3 regions of the Leisingera sp. F5 genome follow, and region 1 is predicted to be linked to each of the others. Evidence: riboswitches for the same ligand, from Rfam matches in the RefSeq annotation. Region 1 holds a riboswitch; each other region holds the start of a gene.
What was found. A riboswitch is a leader RNA that binds a small molecule or an ion and turns the genes downstream of it on or off. The one in region 1 is predicted to bind cobalamin.
Positions count from the first base shown of each region.

Region 2: another riboswitch for cobalamin. It lies ahead of A2I95_RS09770 (CbtB domain-containing protein); the one in region 1 lies ahead of A2I95_RS14950 (hypothetical protein).
Region 3: another riboswitch for cobalamin. It lies ahead of A2I95_RS22890 (aromatic ring-hydroxylating dioxygenase subunit alpha); the one in region 1 lies ahead of A2I95_RS14950 (hypothetical protein).

Region 1 covers NZ_LUKH01000020.1:33,981-40,546, reverse strand. The annotation lists gene A2I95_RS14975 (5'-nucleotidase C-terminal domain-containing protein) at 1-489, opposite strand, end outside; gene nudC (NAD(+) diphosphatase) at 823-1,806, shown strand; gene A2I95_RS14965 (SRPBCC family protein) at 1,864-2,331, shown strand; gene A2I95_RS14960 (alpha/beta hydrolase) at 2,357-3,235, opposite strand; gene A2I95_RS14955 (TetR/AcrR family transcriptional regulator) at 3,306-3,896, shown strand; cobalamin riboswitch at 3,915-4,137, shown strand; gene A2I95_RS14950 (hypothetical protein) at 4,247-4,651, shown strand; gene A2I95_RS14945 (protein-tyrosine phosphatase family protein) at 4,758-5,303, opposite strand; gene A2I95_RS14940 (DNA polymerase III subunit gamma/tau) at 5,498-6,566, shown strand, end outside.
Region 2 covers NZ_LUKH01000011.1:121,198-127,763, reverse strand. The annotation lists gene A2I95_RS09795 (hypothetical protein) at 1-95, opposite strand, end outside; gene A2I95_RS09790 (glycoside hydrolase family protein) at 113-469, shown strand; gene cobF (precorrin-6A synthase (deacetylating)) at 592-1,344, opposite strand; gene A2I95_RS09780 (hypothetical protein) at 1,418-1,921, opposite strand; gene A2I95_RS09775 (CbtA family protein) at 1,988-2,680, opposite strand; gene A2I95_RS09770 (CbtB domain-containing protein) at 2,685-2,855, opposite strand; cobalamin riboswitch at 2,890-3,103, opposite strand; gene A2I95_RS09765 (DUF1636 family protein) at 3,175-3,510, opposite strand; gene cobA (uroporphyrinogen-III C-methyltransferase) at 3,507-4,241, opposite strand; gene A2I95_RS09755 (cobyrinate a,c-diamide synthase) at 4,238-5,557, opposite strand; gene cobM (precorrin-4 C(11)-methyltransferase) at 5,550-6,344, opposite strand; gene A2I95_RS09745 (cobalamin biosynthesis protein) at 6,341-6,566, opposite strand, start outside.
Region 3 covers NZ_LUKH01000062.1:200-6,765, reverse strand. The annotation lists gene A2I95_RS22915 (ATP-binding protein) at 1-1,503, shown strand, start outside; gene A2I95_RS22910 (hypothetical protein) at 1,530-2,225, shown strand; gene A2I95_RS22905 (DUF6638 family protein) at 2,350-3,711, shown strand; gene A2I95_RS22900 (hypothetical protein) at 3,714-3,980, shown strand; gene A2I95_RS22895 (DUF1523 family protein) at 3,991-4,635, shown strand; cobalamin riboswitch at 4,867-5,066, shown strand; gene A2I95_RS22890 (aromatic ring-hydroxylating dioxygenase subunit alpha) at 5,172-6,407, shown strand; partial or broken gene A2I95_RS22885 (FAD-binding oxidoreductase) at 6,412-6,566, shown strand, end outside.

The DNA.
Region 1 (6,566 bases):
CGGTAAACCGGGGCAGCCAGGCACCGCCCGCTCCAGCACCGCCGAGGGCACGAAGGGCAGCCGGAGATCAGGCTGCCGCGCCGTCAGGCTTGAGCACAGCACCGGGCATGCCACGTCTTTCAGAACGCCCGCCAGCGCCTCCAGGCCGAAATCGAAATCATGATTGCCAAGACCGACGGCATCATATTTCAAGAACCGGAATGCGCGCGCAAGGGGGTGAGGGCCTTTGGCACCCGCCACGATGTCACCCAGCGGCGACCCCTGGAAGCCATCGCCATTGTCGACCAGCAGACAGGCCGCGCCCAGACGGTCAGCCTCTGCGCGCGCGCGGCTGATCAAAGTGGCAGCGCGGGACAGGCCGATGGCCCCGCCGGGGCGGTCGGCATAATAGTCGTGGCTCAGCAGATTGCAGTGCAGGTCCGTAGTGGCCAGCACGTGCAACTGCCCGGTTGTGGTCCGGGATTGCGAGGCGCGCGCCCCGCTTGTCATGTCCGAAATTCCGCTGACACCGACTGCCGCTGCTCCTTTCGCACCCTTCGGTGCCGCTCTTGTTTTGCGGCTATTTGAATCAGCGTTTTAACGATTTGCAAAGAACCCTTTTTGCTGCATTTGATTTTTTCCTGCTGCCGGCGCAGCAAAGGGGCGGACGCCCCCTGTCCTGCAGTGAAAAGCCGCCATTCCCGCCCGGCAGGTGTGGCGGTGCAGTGACAGGCAAGCGCAGATCGCCGCCGATTGCTGGCAACGCCTGCGGCACACTGCCATGGATGGCGCTATTCCATCCGTTGCGCCCAGTGAAACCGCAGCAGCCAGAGGAGAGCCGCAATGAAACACGCAGAACAAGTGACATTCGGCGGCGGCGGGCTGGAGCGGGCGGCCCATCTGCGCACGGATCCCGCAGCGCTGGAAGCGGCCTGGAACAGCCCGGAAGCCCAAGTTCTGCTGATGTGGCGCGGCAAACCGCTGACCCGCCGCGAAACGGATGCGGATCTGCCCGGCGGGCTGGCCTGGACCAGTCCGGCGCATCCGCTGGCCGCTGATTGCAAGGATGCCGCATTGTTTCTTGGCCTGGCACCCGGCGGCGCGCCGTGCTTTGCCTGCGATATCAGCGGCTGGCAGCCCGAAGACCTGGATCAGGAGGCGCTCAACAGTTTTGCCGATGCCAGCGAGCAGCAGCACCCGGATCTGCCTGCATCCCACGCCTTTGCCGAGCTGCGCCGGGTCATGACCTGCCTCACGCCGCTGGAGGCGGAACTGGCCGCCACTGCCAAGGCGCTTCTGGCCTGGCACCGCAGCCACGGGTTCTGCGCAGCTTGCGGCGCCCCCAGCGACATGGCGCAGGCGGGCTGGCAGCGGATCTGCCCCGCCTGCAAGACACCGCATTTCCCGCGCACCGACCCGGTGGTGATCATGCTGATCACCCATGGCGATGCTGTGCTGATGGGCCGCTCGCCCGGCTGGCCCGAAGGGATGTATTCGCTGCTCGCAGGTTTTGTCGAACCGGGTGAGACGCTGGAAGCTGCCGTGCGCCGCGAAACATTTGAAGAAACCGGCGTGCAGGTCGGGCCCGTCAGTTACCTGTCCAGCCAGCCCTGGGCCTTTCCGATGTCGCTGATGTTCGGCTGCGCGGGCGAGGCGCTGAGCACGGACATCGCCATCGACCCGGCTGAGATCGAAGACGCTCTGTGGGTCAGCCGCCAGGACATGATGACGGTCTTTGCCGGCGAACACCCGGTCCTAAGGCCGTCACGTCAGGGGGCAATTGCGCATTTTCTGCTCAAGAACTGGCTTGCGGACACCCTGGACTAAATAGCATATTGCCGAAAACGGCGCGCCGGCACGGCAGCGCAACCAAGGCAGGCGCGCATGGAATTTCAAAGCAAAGAAGATATCGAAGCACCGATTGCCGACGTCTTTGGCGCGATCTCTGATTTCGGCCTGCTGGAGCGCTCGGCTCTGCGGCGCGGCATCGACGTGCAGCGGACCGGCGATACCGCCCATCCGGAAAACGGCCTGGCCTGGGACATCGGCTTTCGGTTTCGCGGCAAACAGCGCGACATCCGGCTGACGCTGGCGTCCTATACCCCGGTCACCGGGCTGTCGCTGACGGGCGGCGGCAGCGGCCTGGACGGCCAATTGGAGGTTGAGCTGCTGGCGCTGTCGCCGCGGCGGACCAGGATGTCGGTGCAGCTGAAACTGACCCCCACCACCCTGACCGGCCGGCTGCTGGTACAATCGCTGAAACTGGCCCGCAGCAACCTCACCCGCCGGTTCAAGCTGCGGCTGGCCGACTATGCCCGGATCACCGAGGAACGGCTGAACCGCACCGCCTGACCCCAAGATTTGGCGGGGCGCCGCACTATTGCTGCGGCAGCAGCCGCGGCCACAGGGCTGCATTGGCGCGGGCAAAGGCGCCCAGGTGGCCGATCTTCTGCACACCAGTCTCCTGCGGTACCAGCACCGTCCGGCGCTGCCTGCTGCCGCCAAAGACGTCTCCCAAACGCCAGACGGCCGCTGGCGGCACAACATCGTCATCCGCCATCGCAAACAGATCCACCGGCGCACCGGTGTCTTCCCATTTGGGCAACGGCAAAGCCGAGCCGGTTTCCGGCAGGTAGCTGCCGGGCGTGGTGCACCAGCGCCGCCATTGCCAGTAAACCCCGGCGGGCAAATCGGCCCCGAACCCCACCGCGCGCCCGGGCAGATAGCCCAAGGCACGGACCAATGGCGGCACATGGCCGAACCAGAAAGCCAGCGCCAGCGCGCGGTAGGGCCAGGGATGATCGTGGTGATGCACCAAGCCGCCCGCAACCACGATCATGCGGGCGACGTCCTTCAGGCCATCCTGCAGGGGCATCAGCATTGCCCCCAGCGAGTGGCCGATAACCCACAACGGCACGCCCGCATAGTGCCGCTGCATTTCAACCCGGGCAGCTGGCTGATCTTCCAGCGTCCATTGGGCCATTGTCGCATCGGAATGGCGCGGATGTCCCTGCGCCGAGTCTCCGAAATCCCGGTAATCATAGGTCAGGCAGGCCACGTGCTGCTCGGCTGCCAGCCAGCGCGCGAAATGCCGGTAATAGCGCTGCGGCACGCCGGTTGCGCCATTCAGCACCACCGCCGCCCGCGCCTGCCCCGCCGGATGATACAGCCGCCCCGCAAGCATGTGGCCGCCCGAGGCAAACCGCAGGGCTTCCTCGCGGATAACCGCGGTATGTTCTGCACTTTTGTCCAGCATGGCAGCCTCCTAGACCGATTGGTCTAACCCGTGTCTGGACCAATCGGTCTAATGCTGTCAAGCTGCCGCCATGACTGACGTAACGACAGCTGAGACAGGCGGGACCGGCCCGCCGCCGACCCGCGAGCGGCTGATCCGCGCCGCTGCCGGCCTGTTCCGCAACAAGGGCTACAGCGGCACCGGGCTGGCGGAACTGCTGGCAGAGGCAGGGGCACCCAAGGGCTCGCTTTATCACCATTTCCCAAACGGTAAATCCGACCTTGCGCTGGCCGCGGCGGACTGGGCGTCAGGGCAGATGCTGCTGCTGATCGAGGCGTCTTTTGCTCCGGCGCCAACCTTCCGGGAGGGTGCCAAGACGGTCTGCTACAAGCTGGCCAAGCTGTTCGACAAACAGGGTAAATGGAGCGGCTGCCCGGTTTCTGCCACCCTGTTCGAAGGGCCGGAAAACGACGCCTTCCACCAGCACGCCGCGCATCTGTTCGAGGGCTGGATTACTGAAACCACCCGCCATGGCCAGCGCTTGGGCCTGGCAGAAAAAGAAGCCCGCGCGGCGGCGGAGAATTTCTATATCCTGCTGCAGGGCGGCTGGCAGCTGGCACGGGTGCGGCGCGACTCGGATGTGATCCGCGGGCTGTATTTGCAGATGCAGAAAAACGATTGACGACTCGCGGAAGAAACCGCTACCGCTTGTAGTGATGGTTCCCGTGCCACAGAATCTTGTGTCCGGGATGAAAAGGGAACACGGTGCGGCCTGCGCAAAAACAGGCCAATTCCGCGGCTGCCCCCGCAACTGTAAGCGGCGAGCGACCCCGATAGAGCCACTGGCCCGTAACAAGGCCGGGAAGGATCGGGAAAGCGACGACCCGCAAGTCAGGAGACCTGCCATCAGACGTGTAACTCGAACCCGGGCGGGGTGTCCGGACAGGGTCTGATGGCTGCGGCGGCTTCGATCCGCCTTTCATCCGAGCTCTTGTCCCCATGACCCCCGTGCCACGCGCGGAGGGCGCAGATATGATGTGGACCGACCAGACGCATTTCTATGCGGCAACAGATTGCAAATACCTGGGGCGCCCCTGCCCCGCGGCGGAACGGATGATCACCAAACTGGCCGAAGCGATGACCAAGGCCAAGCCGCTGACACAAGAGGATTTCGAGATCACCGGCACCACCGCTCTGGACGGCTGCCCGCGCAACTGCCCGGCGCAATTTGCCGCCAGCCACGACCGGATCCGGCTCTATTGCGGCGTCGGTGAAGAGGCGCCGCGTGACGGGCTGGACCGCTTTGCCGATGCCATCCTCAGCCGCGACGGCACCGGGTTTGCCGCCTCCAAGCTGGACACCCGCCCCTGCGCGCTGATGGAGGCGCTGCCGAAAACCACGGAGGCATTGCAGGCGGAACAGATGCTGGCGCTGTAACACGCACCTCAACAGACTGAAACGCCCCGCCTTCCCGTCACACCAGAGGTTTACCGCTGGCCAAACAGGAGGGCGCTTCGCATCCGCTCGGGGTCAGGCGCTGCCTTCAGCGCTTTGAAATTTGTCCCGCGCAGGCCCAGTCCAGCTGCGCCTCAGTTTCAACCGCGCAGGGCCGCACTGCGCGCAGCCGCGCCAGCGCCTGCGCCGGTTCCTCGCCGCATTCGATCATCAGCCGCAGCACCGCCATGCCGGAGCGCCCGCAGCCGCCCTTGCAATGCACCAGAACCCGGCCGCCGCCGCCCAATGCCTGGCGCGCAGACCGGCTGGCAGCCGCCCATTTCGCTGCCACGCCCGGCGGCGGGACGCCGAAATCCGGCACCGGCAGGTGCAGCCAGCGGCAGGCCATGCTTTGAACATCAATCCCCAGCCGCGGCACGCCTGCGGCTGCGTGCTCTGCCTCCGTGGTCATCGAGATCACCAGCCCCGGCTTCCATTGATAGATCTGGATCAGGTCGCCGCGGTAATCGCCGCCCGCCCCGGGCAGCGGGCATAGCGCCAGAATGCCGCCGCCTGCTGACAGCGCGTGGATAGTAAGACCTGCCGACGCTGCACCGTCCTGCGCCGCAAGTTCCGGGATGTCTTCAGATCGCATACCGCCTCCTTAGCCGCTGCGTTCCTGCATTTCCCCCGCAGTCCCCTGCCTTTGCAGCCTAAGCGTTAAGCGCGCAATCCCAAAGCCCTTTTGCGCCTCCGCGGCGGCCCTATCACCGGTGGACGAATGCAGCGCGCTTCAATACCCTGCGCGGAACGCGGACGCCCCGCATCCCGAATCCGGCACGAGACATCATGAACGATACCCCCAGCGGCACCCCCGGCGCATCCGGCCAATCCCAATACCAGGTTCTGGCCCGCAAATACCGGCCCGAGACCTTTGCCGATCTGGTGGGGCAGGACGCCATGGTGCGGACGCTGAAAAACGCCTTTGCCGCCGACCGCATTGCCCAGGCCTTTATCATGACCGGCATCCGCGGCACCGGTAAAACCACCACCGCGCGGATCATCGCCAAGGGGATGAACTGCATCGGCGCCGACGGCCAGGGCGGCCCCACCACCGACCCTTGCGGCACATGCGAGCATTGTACTGCGATCATGGAAGGCCGCCATGTCGACGTGATGGAGATGGACGCGGCCTCGCGCACCGGCGTGAACGACATCCGCGAGATTATCGATAGCGTGCAGTACCGCGCCGCTTCGGCCCGCTACAAGATCTACATCATCGACGAAGTCCACATGCTGTCGACCAGCGCCTTCAACGCGCTCTTGAAGACGCTGGAGGAGCCGCCCGCGCATGTGAAGTTCATCTTCGCCACCACCGAGATCCGCAAAGTGCCGGTGACGGTGCTGTCGCGTTGCCAGCGGTTTGATCTGCGCCGGATCGAACCGGAAGTGATGATTGCCCTGCTGCAAAAGATCGCCGGGGCTGAAAACGCGCAGATTGCCGAGGACGCGCTGGCCCTGATCACCCGCGCCGCCGAAGGTTCGGCCCGTGATGCGACTTCGCTGCTGGATCAGGCGATTTCCCATGGCGCAGGGGAGACCACCGCCGACCAGGTCCGCGCCATGCTGGGGCTTGCTGACCGGGGCCGGGTGCTGGACCTGATGGACATGATCCTGCGCGGTGATGCGGCGGCGGCCCTCACAGAACTCAGCGGCCAATACGCCGAAGGCGCCGACCCGCTGGCGGTGCTGCGCGATTTGGCTGAAATCACCCATTGGGTCTCGGTTGTGAAGATCACGCCCGATGCCGCCAAGGACCCCACTGTCAGCCCGGATGAACGCGCCCGCGGCAAGGCGATGGCGGATGCGCTGGCGATGCGCGTTCTCACCCGTATGTGGCAGATGCTGCTGAAAGCGC
Region 2 (6,566 bases), on a different contig from region 1:
AAATTGGCCAGCGCTTGGTAGTAGTCGTGCTGAAGCATTTGGTGAGTGCGTGCCCGCCCACTGAAATCAAACGTCAGCTGAAGTGCGCCGATCAAGGCGGTGACGCCCCCAGGTGCGGCTGGAAGCGTACCGCGACATTGTGGACGTGGCGACCATCTGTTTTGGCGATACCCATGGTGTGCAGATTGGCGATAAGGCGACCATGGCGGAATGCGTGGATCGTCTCGAAGAGGACGTTCAAACGCTCTATGCGGAAATCTCAGGCTGCATGACGAACAAGCGCATTCCTGTCGGCGTGCAGGCATCCATGCTCGAGCTGGCCTTCAATGTCGGATCCGGTTCGGTGTGCCGGTCAAAGATGATGCGAAAGGCCAATGCGGGCGACTATGTGTCGGCCTGCAATGAACTGCTGCGATGGGTCATGGCCGGGGGAGACCCCGCAAGTCTATTCCATGCACCGGCGGGTTGATTGCACTGCATCATCAGCAACAACTGAGCCAGCGCACCCTGGCAACGGAACAACTCCAGACCTGCTGCGCTGCGGAAATACAGGCGGGGTTCAAAGCGCTGTTTCGCCTCTGACAGCGGCAGTTACCGCCGTCGCAGCAGGTAGATATCCATGATCCAGCCATGTTCGGCCCGTGCCTTGGCGCGGGTTTCAATGATCTGGCCGGCAACCTCCGCCAGCGGGCCTGCCACGGAAATCTGGTTTTCCATGCCCGCGTAAGCGGTCCAGAAGATCTCTGCCTCTTGCGCATCAATGGACTGGAACGAACATTCCCCGTCCAGCATGATCACCAACGTATCAGCGCTGTCCGGCCAGCCGTTTTCGCGCAATTGCCGCCCGGTGGTGATGGTGAAGGGGGCGCCGATCTCGTTCACGGGAATCGCGTGCGCCGCGGTCAGTGCCTGGATCGAGGTGATGCCGGGGATCACTGTCAGTTTGATGTCCGCCAGCGTCTTCAGCCGCTCAGCAATCCGCATGGTGCTGTCATAAAGCGATGGATCGCCCCAGACCAGAAAGCCCGCCTTGCCGCCTTCGCGCAGGTTCGCGGTGATGTTTTGCCACCAGATTTCCGCGATGGCGTCATGCCAGTCATCCACCCGCCGGTGGTAGCTTTTGGTGGCCTCGTCGCGCATCGGCAGGGCGAATTCGACGATCTTCGGCCCGCCGCCCTCGATGGCCCGGGTGCAGATCTCCCGCCTGAGCCCCGCCAGATCATCCTTGCCCGCGCCCTTGTTGGGGATCAGGATCAGGTCTTGCGCATTCAATGCGTCGATCGCCTGCAGCGTCATGTGCTGCGGGTTGCCGGTGCCGATGCCGATCAGGGAAAGCTCAATCATCACGGGGCCTCTAGCATGAAAACATGACCCCCTATGGGGCCGCGCGCTGTTGTCTGCAAGCCTGCAGTTGCGGTCAGGAGCCTTCGCTGTCGGCCGGGGCGGTCACCTTGGCTTCGACCGGCACGCCGTCGATCATCAGCGGGCTGTGGCTGTTGGTGTTCAGCGAAACTTTCACCTCGGCGCCTGCGGGCAGAGATGCAATATGCATCCAGCCGGCGTACAGGCGGGCGAGTTTTTCGCCATTGATATAGACATGCGCATGGCCTTCGCCGTCTGCATCCGCGGCAGAGGCGTTCTGGGGCGCAAAGCGGAAGTTCTGCGGTGTGACCTGCAGGTTCCAGCCGGCCATCGGGTCCTTATGCAGCTGGACCGCAACACCGGGCGCATCCGGGCCCGCCGCCAGGCTGACGGCCTGGGAATGGTCATGGGCTGCCATTTCGGCATTGCTGCCGCCATGATGCGCAGGATCGCCATGATCATGACCGTCAAAGGTGATGCCATTGCCGGCAGCCGTCACAAAACCGGCGCCGCCGCCGAACACCAGGCCGATAGCAAAAAGAGCGAGAGAGCGGGACATTTTGTCATCCTCGAAAAAAAGAATGCCCCGCCGGTTCCGGGCCGGCGGGGAGCAAGAGGGGCGGGATCAGGCAGCGGCGTCCGCGCGCTTGCCTTCAGCCTGCCAGAAGTAGCCGGCAAAGCTGCCCAGCAATGCCCAGGCGGCCATGCCGATGCCAAAGGCACGAGCGGCAAACAGGGCGCCGATCTCGGTCGGAACCGGACCTGAGAACGTCTCCGGCTCAGGTGCGCCGACAACATGCGGCGCCATCAGCAGCAGGGCTGCAACCAGATAGCTCACCAGATTGCCGCCAAAGGCGATCAGCCACATCGCGACACCAGCTGCCGCCACGGTGATGGTCCACCAGATCTGGCGCACGCCGACGTCGGCAGCTGCCACCCCGGGCACTTCCGGCGCCAGCGACATGCCGGGCGCAAAGTGGAAGGCGATGAAGCCAGCCAGGCCCCACATCAGGCCGTTGCGTGCGGTCACCTCATGCCCCTGGCGCTCGGCCATCGACATCAGCGCCACCAGCACCAGCGCATAGCCGGTGTAGGTCAGCATGGTGAAGACAATGCTGAGACCATCGCGCACAGCATCAAAGCCGGGCAGTTCGGGATGCGCTGAAACAGCGTCAGCGCCGAAATGCACCAGCTCACCGGATTCATAGAGCTCGGCGTGCAGCAGCACAGGCTGCACGAAATAAAGCTGCAGCAGGGCGGTAATCAACCCTGCTGCAGCACCAGCGAACAAGCCGCTGATCAGAATACGACTGAACATGGTCTCAGTGGCAGGGGAAGCCGGTTGCGTGGCGCACATCGTGAGCGGCGTCATGCAAAGCGGATGCCTGAACATGGCCGGTCAGGGTGATGATCCCCAGGCCCAGAACCACGGCAAACAGTGCCGGGATGAAGGTCGTGCCGGCGGCAGATGCCTTGAGCGTTTTGGTCGTCATTTCTAGTCCTCCTCGCCGTCACACCCGACGGCAGATTGTTGCGTCCTTACACGGCCGGTCTCCTGACTCGCGGGTCGCAGCTGCCTTCCTCCTTCCCGGCTTGCGCCAGTGGATATTGGAAGGCCGCTCGCCGCTCACAGTCGCGGGGGCGGTTGAGGCTTCGGTGCCGCGATTTGGTCCACCGTCCTCATTCCCGTTTCAGTCCCAGTGCTTAGGCACTATCAGACACCGTGTCGGATTGTTCTGCCCCGCGGGGCGCCGCCGGGTCAAGAATGATTCCGCCAGTTTGCAGCCTTTCAGCGTCACGCAGCACAGCTATTCAGGCGGTTTCGGCCGGGATGCGGGCAATCGCCTTGAAACGCAAATTGCCCAGCGGACGGGCGTCGGCAAAATTGCCGTCGGCGCTTTCACCATACATCCGCAGGAAGGTCAGGATGTCCGGCAGGTCTTTTGCAGTGATCTCTCCGAACAGATAGGCGGTCTTGCCGCTCTGCCGCACAGCCAGCGTCTGCGGGCGTTTGCAGCCGGACATGCAGTCCACCTGCTGCAGCTTGACCTTCACCCCCGCCGCCTCCAGCACTGCGGCGGCCTGCCCGGGCAGGGCAGGGTCCGCGTCGCGGCAGGTACGGCACAGAGTGAGGATCGGCGCGTTCATCCCTCGGCCAGGTCCTGGTCGGCCAGCGGGCCATAGAGGATCAGCACCGGCGCAGTGGTTTCCATCGCCCGCAGCATGTCAGGCAGCTCGCCCACCTTGTGGCGGTGCAGCGATTGTTCGGGCGTGGAGACACCAAGCGCAACCAGCGCATCGGTTTCTGCCGGCAGGCCCGCTTCCATCAGCTTTTCCGCAAGCGCTGCAAAGGTGCGTTTGCCCATATAGACCACGGTGGTGGCCTCGGCGTCGGCCAGCGCCGCCATGTTCAGATCGTCCGGCAGGCCGCCGGTCACATCGTGGCCGGTGATGAATTGCAGCCGCCGCGCGGTCTTGCGCCGGGTGAGCGGGATGTTTGCCGCCGCTGCCGCAGCCGAGGCTGCGGTCACACCGGGCACGATCTCAAACGCGATGCCTGCTTCGCGCAGCGCGGCGATCTCTTCTTCCAGCCGTCCGAAAACGCCGGAATCCCCGGACTTAAGCCGCACCACATTGAGGCCGGAAGAGGCATAATCCACCAAAAGCCGGCTGACATGATCCTGCTTCGGCGAGGGGCGGCCTGCGCGTTTACCGACGCCGACCAGATCGGCGTCACTCCGGGCATGGCTCAGGATCGGCCCCGAGGACAGATCGTCAAACAGCACCGCATCCGCGGCTTCCAGCCGTTTGACCGCTTTGACGGTCAGCAGCTCCGGATCGCCGGGGCCGGAAGAGACAAAGCTGACAAACCCGCTCATGCCTGTTCTCCGGTGATCAGGTGGAAGAAGGTGCCGGTGACATGGCCCTTGACCGATCCGGTTTCCGGCACCGGGTTGCCGTCCGCGTCCATGACATTGGCCAGCGGCGCATCGGGTTCATCCAGAATGGTGGAATAGTGGAATTCATGGCCGCGCAGCGCAGTGCCAGCAGCAAAACCCGGCATGCCGGCCTGAAGCACGGCCCGGCGATAGCCAAGGTGGAATTTGCGCTTCTCGTATGAGGTCACAAGACCCAGAAGCCCGGCCATCTGATGCCGGTTGCCTTCCTTGTCGATCAGCGCCTCGCCCAGGGCCATGTAGCCGCCGCATTCACCATGCACCGGCTTGGTTTCGGCATGTTTGCGCAGCCCGGTGCGGAAGTTTTCTGCCGCCGCCAGCGTGCCGCCGTGCAGCTCAGGATAGCCGCCGGGAAGCCAGATCAGATCGGCGTCCGCCGCGGGCGCCTCATCCGCCAGTGGCGAGAATGGCAGGATCTCTGCCCCGGCTGCACGCCATCCGGTCAGCAGATGCGGATAGGTAAAGGAAAACGCCGCATCCCGCGCCAGCGCAATCCGCTGGGCTGGGGGCAGGGGCAGTGCCGCCGCCGCCGGGGCCGCCCCCGCCAGTGCCGCCGATTTGATCGCCTCCAGATCGACATTCTCACGCAGGAACGCCGCATAGCCTGCAATGGCCGCTTCCAGATCGGGATGCTCCACCGCTTGGATCAGTCCCAGATGCCGTTCCGGCAGCGCCAGATCACCGCGCCGGGGCAGGGAGCCAAGCACCGTGATACCGGCCTTTTCCATCCCCAGACGGGTCAGCCGTTCATGCCGCGGGCTTGCCACCCGGTTAAGGATCACTCCGGCAAAGGGCACATCGGTGTCATAGTTCTTGAACCCCAGCGCCGTGGCGGCAGCGGATTGCGCCTGGCCGCCGACATCTACCACCAGCACCACCGGCCAGCCCATGCGCTTGGCGGTCTCGGCTGAGGAGCCAAAACCCGACTGGCCCCGCGTCGCCACCCCGTCATACAGCCCCATCGAGCCCTCGCCGATACAGATTTCTGCACCTGCGGCCTGGCTGGTGACCGCATCCAGCAGGCCCGCGTCCATCGCCCAGGTGTCGAGGTTGAAGCTTGGCCGTTTGGCAGCCGCCAGATGGAACGCCGGGTCAATATAGTCCGGCCCGCTCTTGTAGGGCTGCACCACGAGGCCGTCTTCGGCCAGCGCGCGCAGCAGGCCCAGCATCACCGTGGTCTTGCCGGTGCCCGAGGAGGGCGCCGAGATCATCAGTCCGGGAGGGTTCATATCAGTCATCGCCATGGCTCCAGCTTGACCACGGGCTGTCCGCGCTTTGCGGTCGGTAGCGGCGGTCGTATTCGGTGGAATAGAGGCAGCTCTCGTCAAACCCTTCGCCCTTCAGCACCGGCCCCACCAGGATCAGCGCAGTACGGGAGATCTTTTCGTCCAAGGACCCTTTCAGTGTCTCCAGCGTCGCCCGGATGATCTGCTGATCCGGCCAGCTGGCGCGGTAGACCACGGCCACCGGGCAACCGGCACCGTAATGGGGCGTGAGGCTCTCCACCACATGATCCAGATTGCCGATCGAAAGGTGGATCGCCAGCGTGGTGCCGGTCTTGGCAAAGTTCTCCAGCGACTCGCCCGCAGGCATCGAGGACGCGCGCCCTGGCGTGCGCGTCAGCACTACCGACTGGCCAAGGCCGGGCAGGGTGAGTTCGGTTCCCAGTGCCGCAGCCGCTGCGGCAAAGGACGGCACACCAGGGGTGACTGACACGGGAATGCCCTCGGCTTTCAGGCGGCGGATCTGCTCACCCATCGCGGACCAAACCGACAGATCGCCAGAGTGCAGACGCGCCACATCCTGACCGGCCTCATGCGCGGCCTTGATCTCTGCCACGATGGCCTCCAGGTCCATCGCCGCGGTGTTCACGATCTTCGCGTCCGCGGGGCAGTGGCTCAGGATTTCCTCCGGCACTAGCGAGCCCGCATAAAGGCACACCGGGCAGGCGGCGAGGATGTCGCGCCCGCGCAGGGTCAAAAGGTCGGCAGCGCCCGGTCCGGCGCCAATGAAGTGAACGGTCATGGCTCAAGTCTTTCTGCTATGGCCGCGGTGGCAAGCCCATCCGCGGTGACAACTCTGGGGGCCAGGAGGCGCGCCCGCGCCTCCGGTGCCCCATGGCGCGCGCCCGCCAGCGCCGCGGCTTCCGCCAGCGACCCGGTGCCGAACCGCGCCTTGATCCGGGGTGAGCAGGTCAAGGTCTGCTCCCCGCTAATATCCCTCGCCTGCAGCGCAATCACCGGCAGG
Region 3 (6,566 bases), on a different contig from region 1:
CTGGCGGCGGAGGCGCTGGTGTCGGCGCATGTGTTTGCCAATGCCGCGGCGTTTTTGCTGGCGCCGCATGGGTCTGAGGCGCAGGCTGAGGTGGGCGAGGCGGAGGAGCTGCTGACGGATAATGCGCCGCTGGCGCTGCATGGCGTGTTGTGGGAGCTGGATCAGAAGCTGGCGCTGCATGCCCCTGACGATGCGCATCTGATCGCCGCTACTGCGGCTTATGCCGAGCAGCTGCTGGAGAAGGCTGCTTTGCGGGCACAGAATGCAGGCCGGCTGGAAGCGTTCACGTCCGCTGCCTGGCGGGTGGAGGCGGATGATCTGACCATCAGCGGCTTTGATGTTGCGGCCAAGGCGAAATCCACCACCCTGACGATGGCGTTCAAGAAACCGCATGAGGTGGTCGGCAACCATATCGCCAAATACCAGGCGCTGCGGCTGTCGAAGATGCTGATGGCCTATGATTTTGATCGCCGCCTGAACCCGTTTGCCGAGATGGGCGGCTTTATCTTCACCTTCATGGGGGACGGCAAGCCGGGCACCGGCAAGACGACCCTCATTCAGATGATGGCCGGGCTGGTGCATGACTATTGCCAGAATGCGGGCTATGCCTTCCGCTACCAGAATTTTGGCATCGACAATATCGACAGCTATCAGGGCAAATCGGGCCAGAACGCCAAGAGCTTCATCCAGAACGTGATCGACCCGGGCGTGATCGGCTTTGGCACCATCGACGACATTGACCAGATCGCAGGGAAACGCGGCGACCGGCAGTCCAGCGCGGGCCAGCAGGAGGTGACGGCGGTGTTCATGGAGGCCTTTGCCGGCGCCAACACCGTGGTGCGCGGCAACTGCACCTTTGGCATGTTCTCCAACTACCCGGAGAATGTGGACGACGCGCTGCGCCAGCGGGCCGGGGCGCGCTTCCTGGTCGACGGGCCGAAGACGCGCGAGGATTACATCGACATCCTGACGCTGCTGATGGGCAAGAACCATGAGATCCCGCTGGGCGAGCACGATCTGTACGGCGCGCAGGAGATCAAGAAGGCCGTCGCGCGCTCCTTCGAGGCCTATAACCGCCCGCAGGAGCCGGGGCTGATGGAGGTCTTTGGCCGGGTGCAGGATCAGATTGGTGAGCTGGATGATCTGGCCAAGCTCGGCACTTATCTGAAGGCGATCCAAGCTGCGGATGAGCGGTTTACCGGGCGGGCCATCAAGAACATCACCGATGCGGTCAAGGTTCGCGCGATGGATTTTGAGCTGCCGGATGAATGGATGGAGAACCCGGAGCTGTTCCTGTTCAAGGACTATGACACCAAATCCGCGATGATTGCCGAGCTGCGGGTGCCGATCACGGTCGACATGGTGGTGCAGGAGATCAACCGCTACGCCGACAGCGAGTTCCGCTATGCCGACAAGTCGGACGAGGTGGCGATTGAAAACATGGTGCGCGATTTCGGGCGGCAGGAAGAGGCCAAGCGGCGCTATCTGGAGGGGAAGGGGTGAATCCTGATCGGGTCTTCAGGTGGCTGATGTTAGTGTTCTTGGTCGTGGCAATTGCTGGGTTAGCCAATGATTTCTTTCCGAAAATGTTTCCAGCGATTGTGAATGGGCATCCGATGTCTGAGGTGATTGCAAGTCTTGTTACTGCAGGGGCGGCTGTCGCAGCAGCACTAACAGCTTACTTTGGCCTCACTACGTGGAAGAAAGAACGCGATGCCGACTTTGCAAAAGCGTTGGCAGCGGAGATGTATCGCTACCGGCAATCTCTACATGCTATCCGGTTGCCGTTTCTGACATCCACAGATCTTGATTTCTTTGAAGAGAAAAAAGTGCCCGATCAAATTGATCGAAAGGTCCGCCTTTATCGGTGGCGGCGTTCACGAGAGGTACTGAATGACGTCAACGCACTTCTTGCAGAGGCTGAACTTAGATGGCCATCTGACATAGCCAACGCTTTTGAACCTGTGAAAAAGATAGAACGAGAGTTTACGAACGATGTGACTAGGTATGGGGTGCTAGAAAAAAGGCATGGTGCGTTATGTGACATGCAAAGGTCTGGACAAATTTCAGACGAACAGTGGAACAAAGAGTTTGACAAAGACGCAGGAGAGCGCCTCGAGCTTGAGGGCAAGCTGAACGACTCTTTCAATGACGATGACGCATTTCGCAATCGTATTGATGCTGCATTTGTTCCGATGAAAGCTTTGCTGAGGACGAAGATTTGATGCGGTTGACGTTATACTTCGCGGCGAAGCCGCGACGCGCCCGACCCGCCCCCCAGGGCGGGCGCGTTCCGCACCCACCCTCGGGCCGGGCGCATCGCTTGTGTGATACGGATAGGAGGACAACATGAAACGCCTCATCCAGCATGGCCTGATGTTCGGCAATCTCTTCCACGTCGCCTCGCCCGCGCTGGTGGAGCGGTACAATCGCGCGCTTAAGCATCTGACCGGCAAGACCACGGCGCTGACGGATTTCCACGTTGATATTTCGGGCTTCTCGCCCGAAATCGGGGATGAGCTGGGGGATGATCACTATCTGAACCATGCGGGTGTCAACCGGCAGTTCATTCTGCTCAGCACCGAGCAGAAGCGCTGCCCGCTGTTGCATGTGAAATTCTCTACCAGCCGGGACATTCTGCGCCGGTTTATCGAGGTCAATGAGCGCCAGCTGTTTGCGCTGACGGCAACCGATGCGGTGGCGGGCGAGCTGGTGAATTCGGTGTTTGAGGTCTCCACCCCAGCTAAGCTGTTCGACATTCAGCAGGTGCGGATCGAGGCGGATACCACCCGCGGCACCCTGCGCCATGCGGACCGTCTGGCTGAACTGGTGGAACGGTTCAAGACCGGTGAGGACGCCTGGTTTGATGATGCGCTGATCGGTGAGATGATCTCGACCGCCGAGAAGACCGGCGATGTGACCCGCAACCCGGTGCATCTGGAGCATGAGGTGTTCGCGCAGTCGAACTTCTGGACCGCGCATTTCGGGGGCCTCTATGTGTTTCCGGGGCAAGAGCATCCGGCGGTGATTGCCAGCGGGGCAAAGCCGGAGGACGTGCCGCTTACCCATGTGTTTGATCTGAGCGAGCGCAATGCGATTGCCAAGTTTCTGGATCTGAACGGGCTGGCCGAGCCGGTGATCCGCGCGCGCGGCGTCGATGGTGCCGCGATCCTGCGGCAGAAGATGGGGTTCCTGGCGGTCTCGGTTCTGACCGGGAAGGGGCGGGACTTGTCGGGGCTGTCGCGGTCCGATTTGCGGCGGCTGGCGGCGCGCCATGCCGAAGAGCTGCCGGAGGAGTTCGAGGGGCTGGCAGCACTTGTGCGCTGGGCCGAGGGGGGCGGCAAATGGCCGAAGATCCGCTCGGACCATCCGGCCTATTTCTATTCCTTGCGGGCGTCGGACACTGCCCAGCGGGACTTGGTGAATATGCTGCTGGCGGAGCTGTGCCCGCATGACTTCCGCCAGATGTTCATCTGCCACAAAGAAGAATTCTACCGCCAGTACCGGGGCTGGCCGGAGACGAAAAAGGCCTATGCGGCTGAGTTCCTGGCGCGGGAGTATGCGGTGGACAAGGCCGGCGCGCGCGCCGCGCTGTTCGGGCATGAGCCGGATATGGAGGGGCGCTCGCCCGCGCTGCCGCGGGTCCAGCGCAAGGGAATGGTCGAGCGGGTTGGTCCTTGGGGCGCCGTGAACCGGGTGCGGGGGCGCTAGAGATGTTCGGCTTCATCCGCCTGATCCTGATCCTTCTGGTGGTGCTGACTGTGACCTATGGTGCGGTCTCGCTTTATTCGCGCGAGGTGCGCCGGGCCAAACTGAAACGGCGCTGGAAACAGAAGGGGTTGACCGGCGACCGCAGCACCTTCATCCAACGGGGGCTGCGGCAGTATGACCGGTCGTTCCGGCGCAAGCTGATCCTGCTGGTCTATATCATTCCGCTGGGGGCAATCGCGCTTCTGGTCTACGTCATTAACTTCATGTGAGGTGTAACGCATGCGTTTCATCAAATGGGCTATCCTGATCACCATCTGGGTGCTGTTCGGCGCCTTCCTGCATTACACGCTGCCGCAGTACGACGTGGTGCGCATCGTCAACACCTATGAAGAACGGCAGGAGCTGAACGACTGGACCCGGATCTTCTGGTCGCAGCCGGACGACCAGTCGGCGGAGCTGATCAACCGCGATGTGCAGTTCATCCAGGCGGTGCGCCCCAATGGGCGCAACATGGTTTACCGCAACGAGGATACCGGCTGGAATTGGCCGCCCTATTTCAAGTTCGACACCGCCAATCTGTACACCGATGCGAATGACAGCATCTCGACCAAGGCCAGCCCGGAATGGGTGGCCATCATGCACTACGGCTGGCGCAATGAATTCCTGTCGGTCTTCCCCAATGCAGTGACGATCAATCCGGTTGCGGGGCCGGAGGACAAGCCCACGAACTGGTTCTCGATCATTTTCCTGGTGCTGCTGGCGGCGGTGATGTGGGCTATCTATGTGCGCTGGCGCCGGTTCCGCCGGTCCCGGATCGACCCGATGGTCGAGAATGTCGAGGACAGCCTGTATGCCGCGGGCGATGCGATTGCCGAGCGTAAGGGCCGCGTCCGGCGCTGGCTGGACAGCTGGAAATCCAAGTGACAAGGGGCCGCCGGTTTGGCGGCCTTTTTCATATCGCGGCGACGAGGCCGAATCGGGTTGCCGGGCGAATCGCAGGTAACTGTGTGAAAGATAAGCGGTTGCCGCAAACAGGCTGGCGAATGCCGGTATGAGAATCTGCCGCATGAGGCTGTGGCGGCAGAAGAAAACCTGCATGTCTTATTCCGGTTTCGCCGGGTCGGTTTTGTTTCCGAAGGACGGCAGTTTTTAGGGCAATTTGGCGGTTAGCAAGGTGCCGTCCTTTGGGGCGGAGAATTGGGAAGCTGGTGAAATTCCGGCACTGCCCCCGCAACGGTGACCCCGGGTTAGGCTTGGTAAAGACCACTGAAGGAATGCCTTCGGGAAGGTGCCATGCCCCGCCATCTTAAGGCCCCGGGACAGTCCGGAAACCAGCCTTGCCAAGATAACGTCAACCGCGGGCGGCGGCAGGGCGGTTGCGGGCGTGCGGCCTGCAATCTCTCTCCTCATGCCTGCACCCAGCCAACACGCCGCGGGGTTGCGGCAAAGGAGAGAAGCAGATGCTTCAGGACAGCGAAATTCTGGCCAAACTGGTGGCCCGGCAGAAGAACTATTCCATGGAACAGGCGTTCTACACCGACCCGGGTGTGCTGGATCTGGACATGCGGCAGATCTTCTACCGCGAGTGGCTGTTTGCCATTCCCGCCTGCGAAGTGCCGAAGCCGGGCAACTATGTCACCCATCAGATCGGCGCCTATAACGTCATCATCGTGCGCGGCACCGACGGCGAAGTGCGCGCCTTCCACAACGCCTGCCGCCACCGCGGCTCGGTTGTGTGCAAGGCCAAGAAGGGCAACTCGCCCAAACTGGTCTGCCCCTACCACCAGTGGACCTACGAGCTGGACGGCAAACTGCTGTGGGCGCGGGACATGGGGCCGGATTTCGATGCCTCCAAACACGGGCTGAAGCCGGTGCACTGCCGTGATCTGGCCGGTCTGATCTATATCTGCCTGGCCGATGAAGCACCGGATTTCGATGCTTTCGCCGACGTCGCCCGTCCCTATCTGGCGCCGCATGATCTGGGCAATGCCAAGGTGGCCTTTGAAAGCTCGATCATCGAGAATGGCAACTGGAAGCTGGTCTGGGAAAATAACCGTGAGTGCTATCACTGCGGAGGCAACCACCCGTCGCTGTGCCGGACTTTCCCGGAAGATCCGTCGGTCACTGGTGTTGAGGGCGGTGAGACCCCGCCGCATCTGCAAAAGCATTTCGACCGCATTGAGGCCGCAGGGGTTCCGTCGCAGTTCCGCATGGGCGCGCGCGGCCAGCACCGGCTGGCACGGATGCCGCTGAACGAGGGCGCGGAAAGCTATACCATGGATGGCAAGGCGGCAGTCGCCAAACCGCTGGGCCGGGTGCCCTTTGCCGATGCCGGCACGCTCTTGAAGTTCCACTATCCGACCACTTGGAACCACTTCCTGCCGGATCATTCGCTGGTGTTCCGGGTCACTCCGATCAGCCCGACCGAGACTGAAGTCACCACCAAATGGCTGGTGCACAAGGATGCGGTCGAGGGTCAGGACTATGACATCACACGCCTGACCGAGGTCTGGATGGCGACCAATGACGAGGATCGCATCGTGGTCGAGGACAACCAGCAGGGCATCAACTCCCCCGCCTATGAACCCGGCCCCTATTCCGAGGTGCAGGAAAGCGGCGTCATCCAGTTCTCCAACTGGTATGCCGAGCACCTGACCCGCGCGCTGACCGGCCGTCACCTGATCGCGGCGGAGTAAGCACATGGGACTGCAGGCTAATTTCGAGACGCTGGACGAAACCCTGGCGTGGAAGGACGACGAGATGCTGGAATGCGTCTCGGTTGTGCCGGAAGCGCCAAACACCGCCACTTTCAGCTTCCGCGCGCCGTCGGGCGCGTGGTTCAAATACCAGCCGGG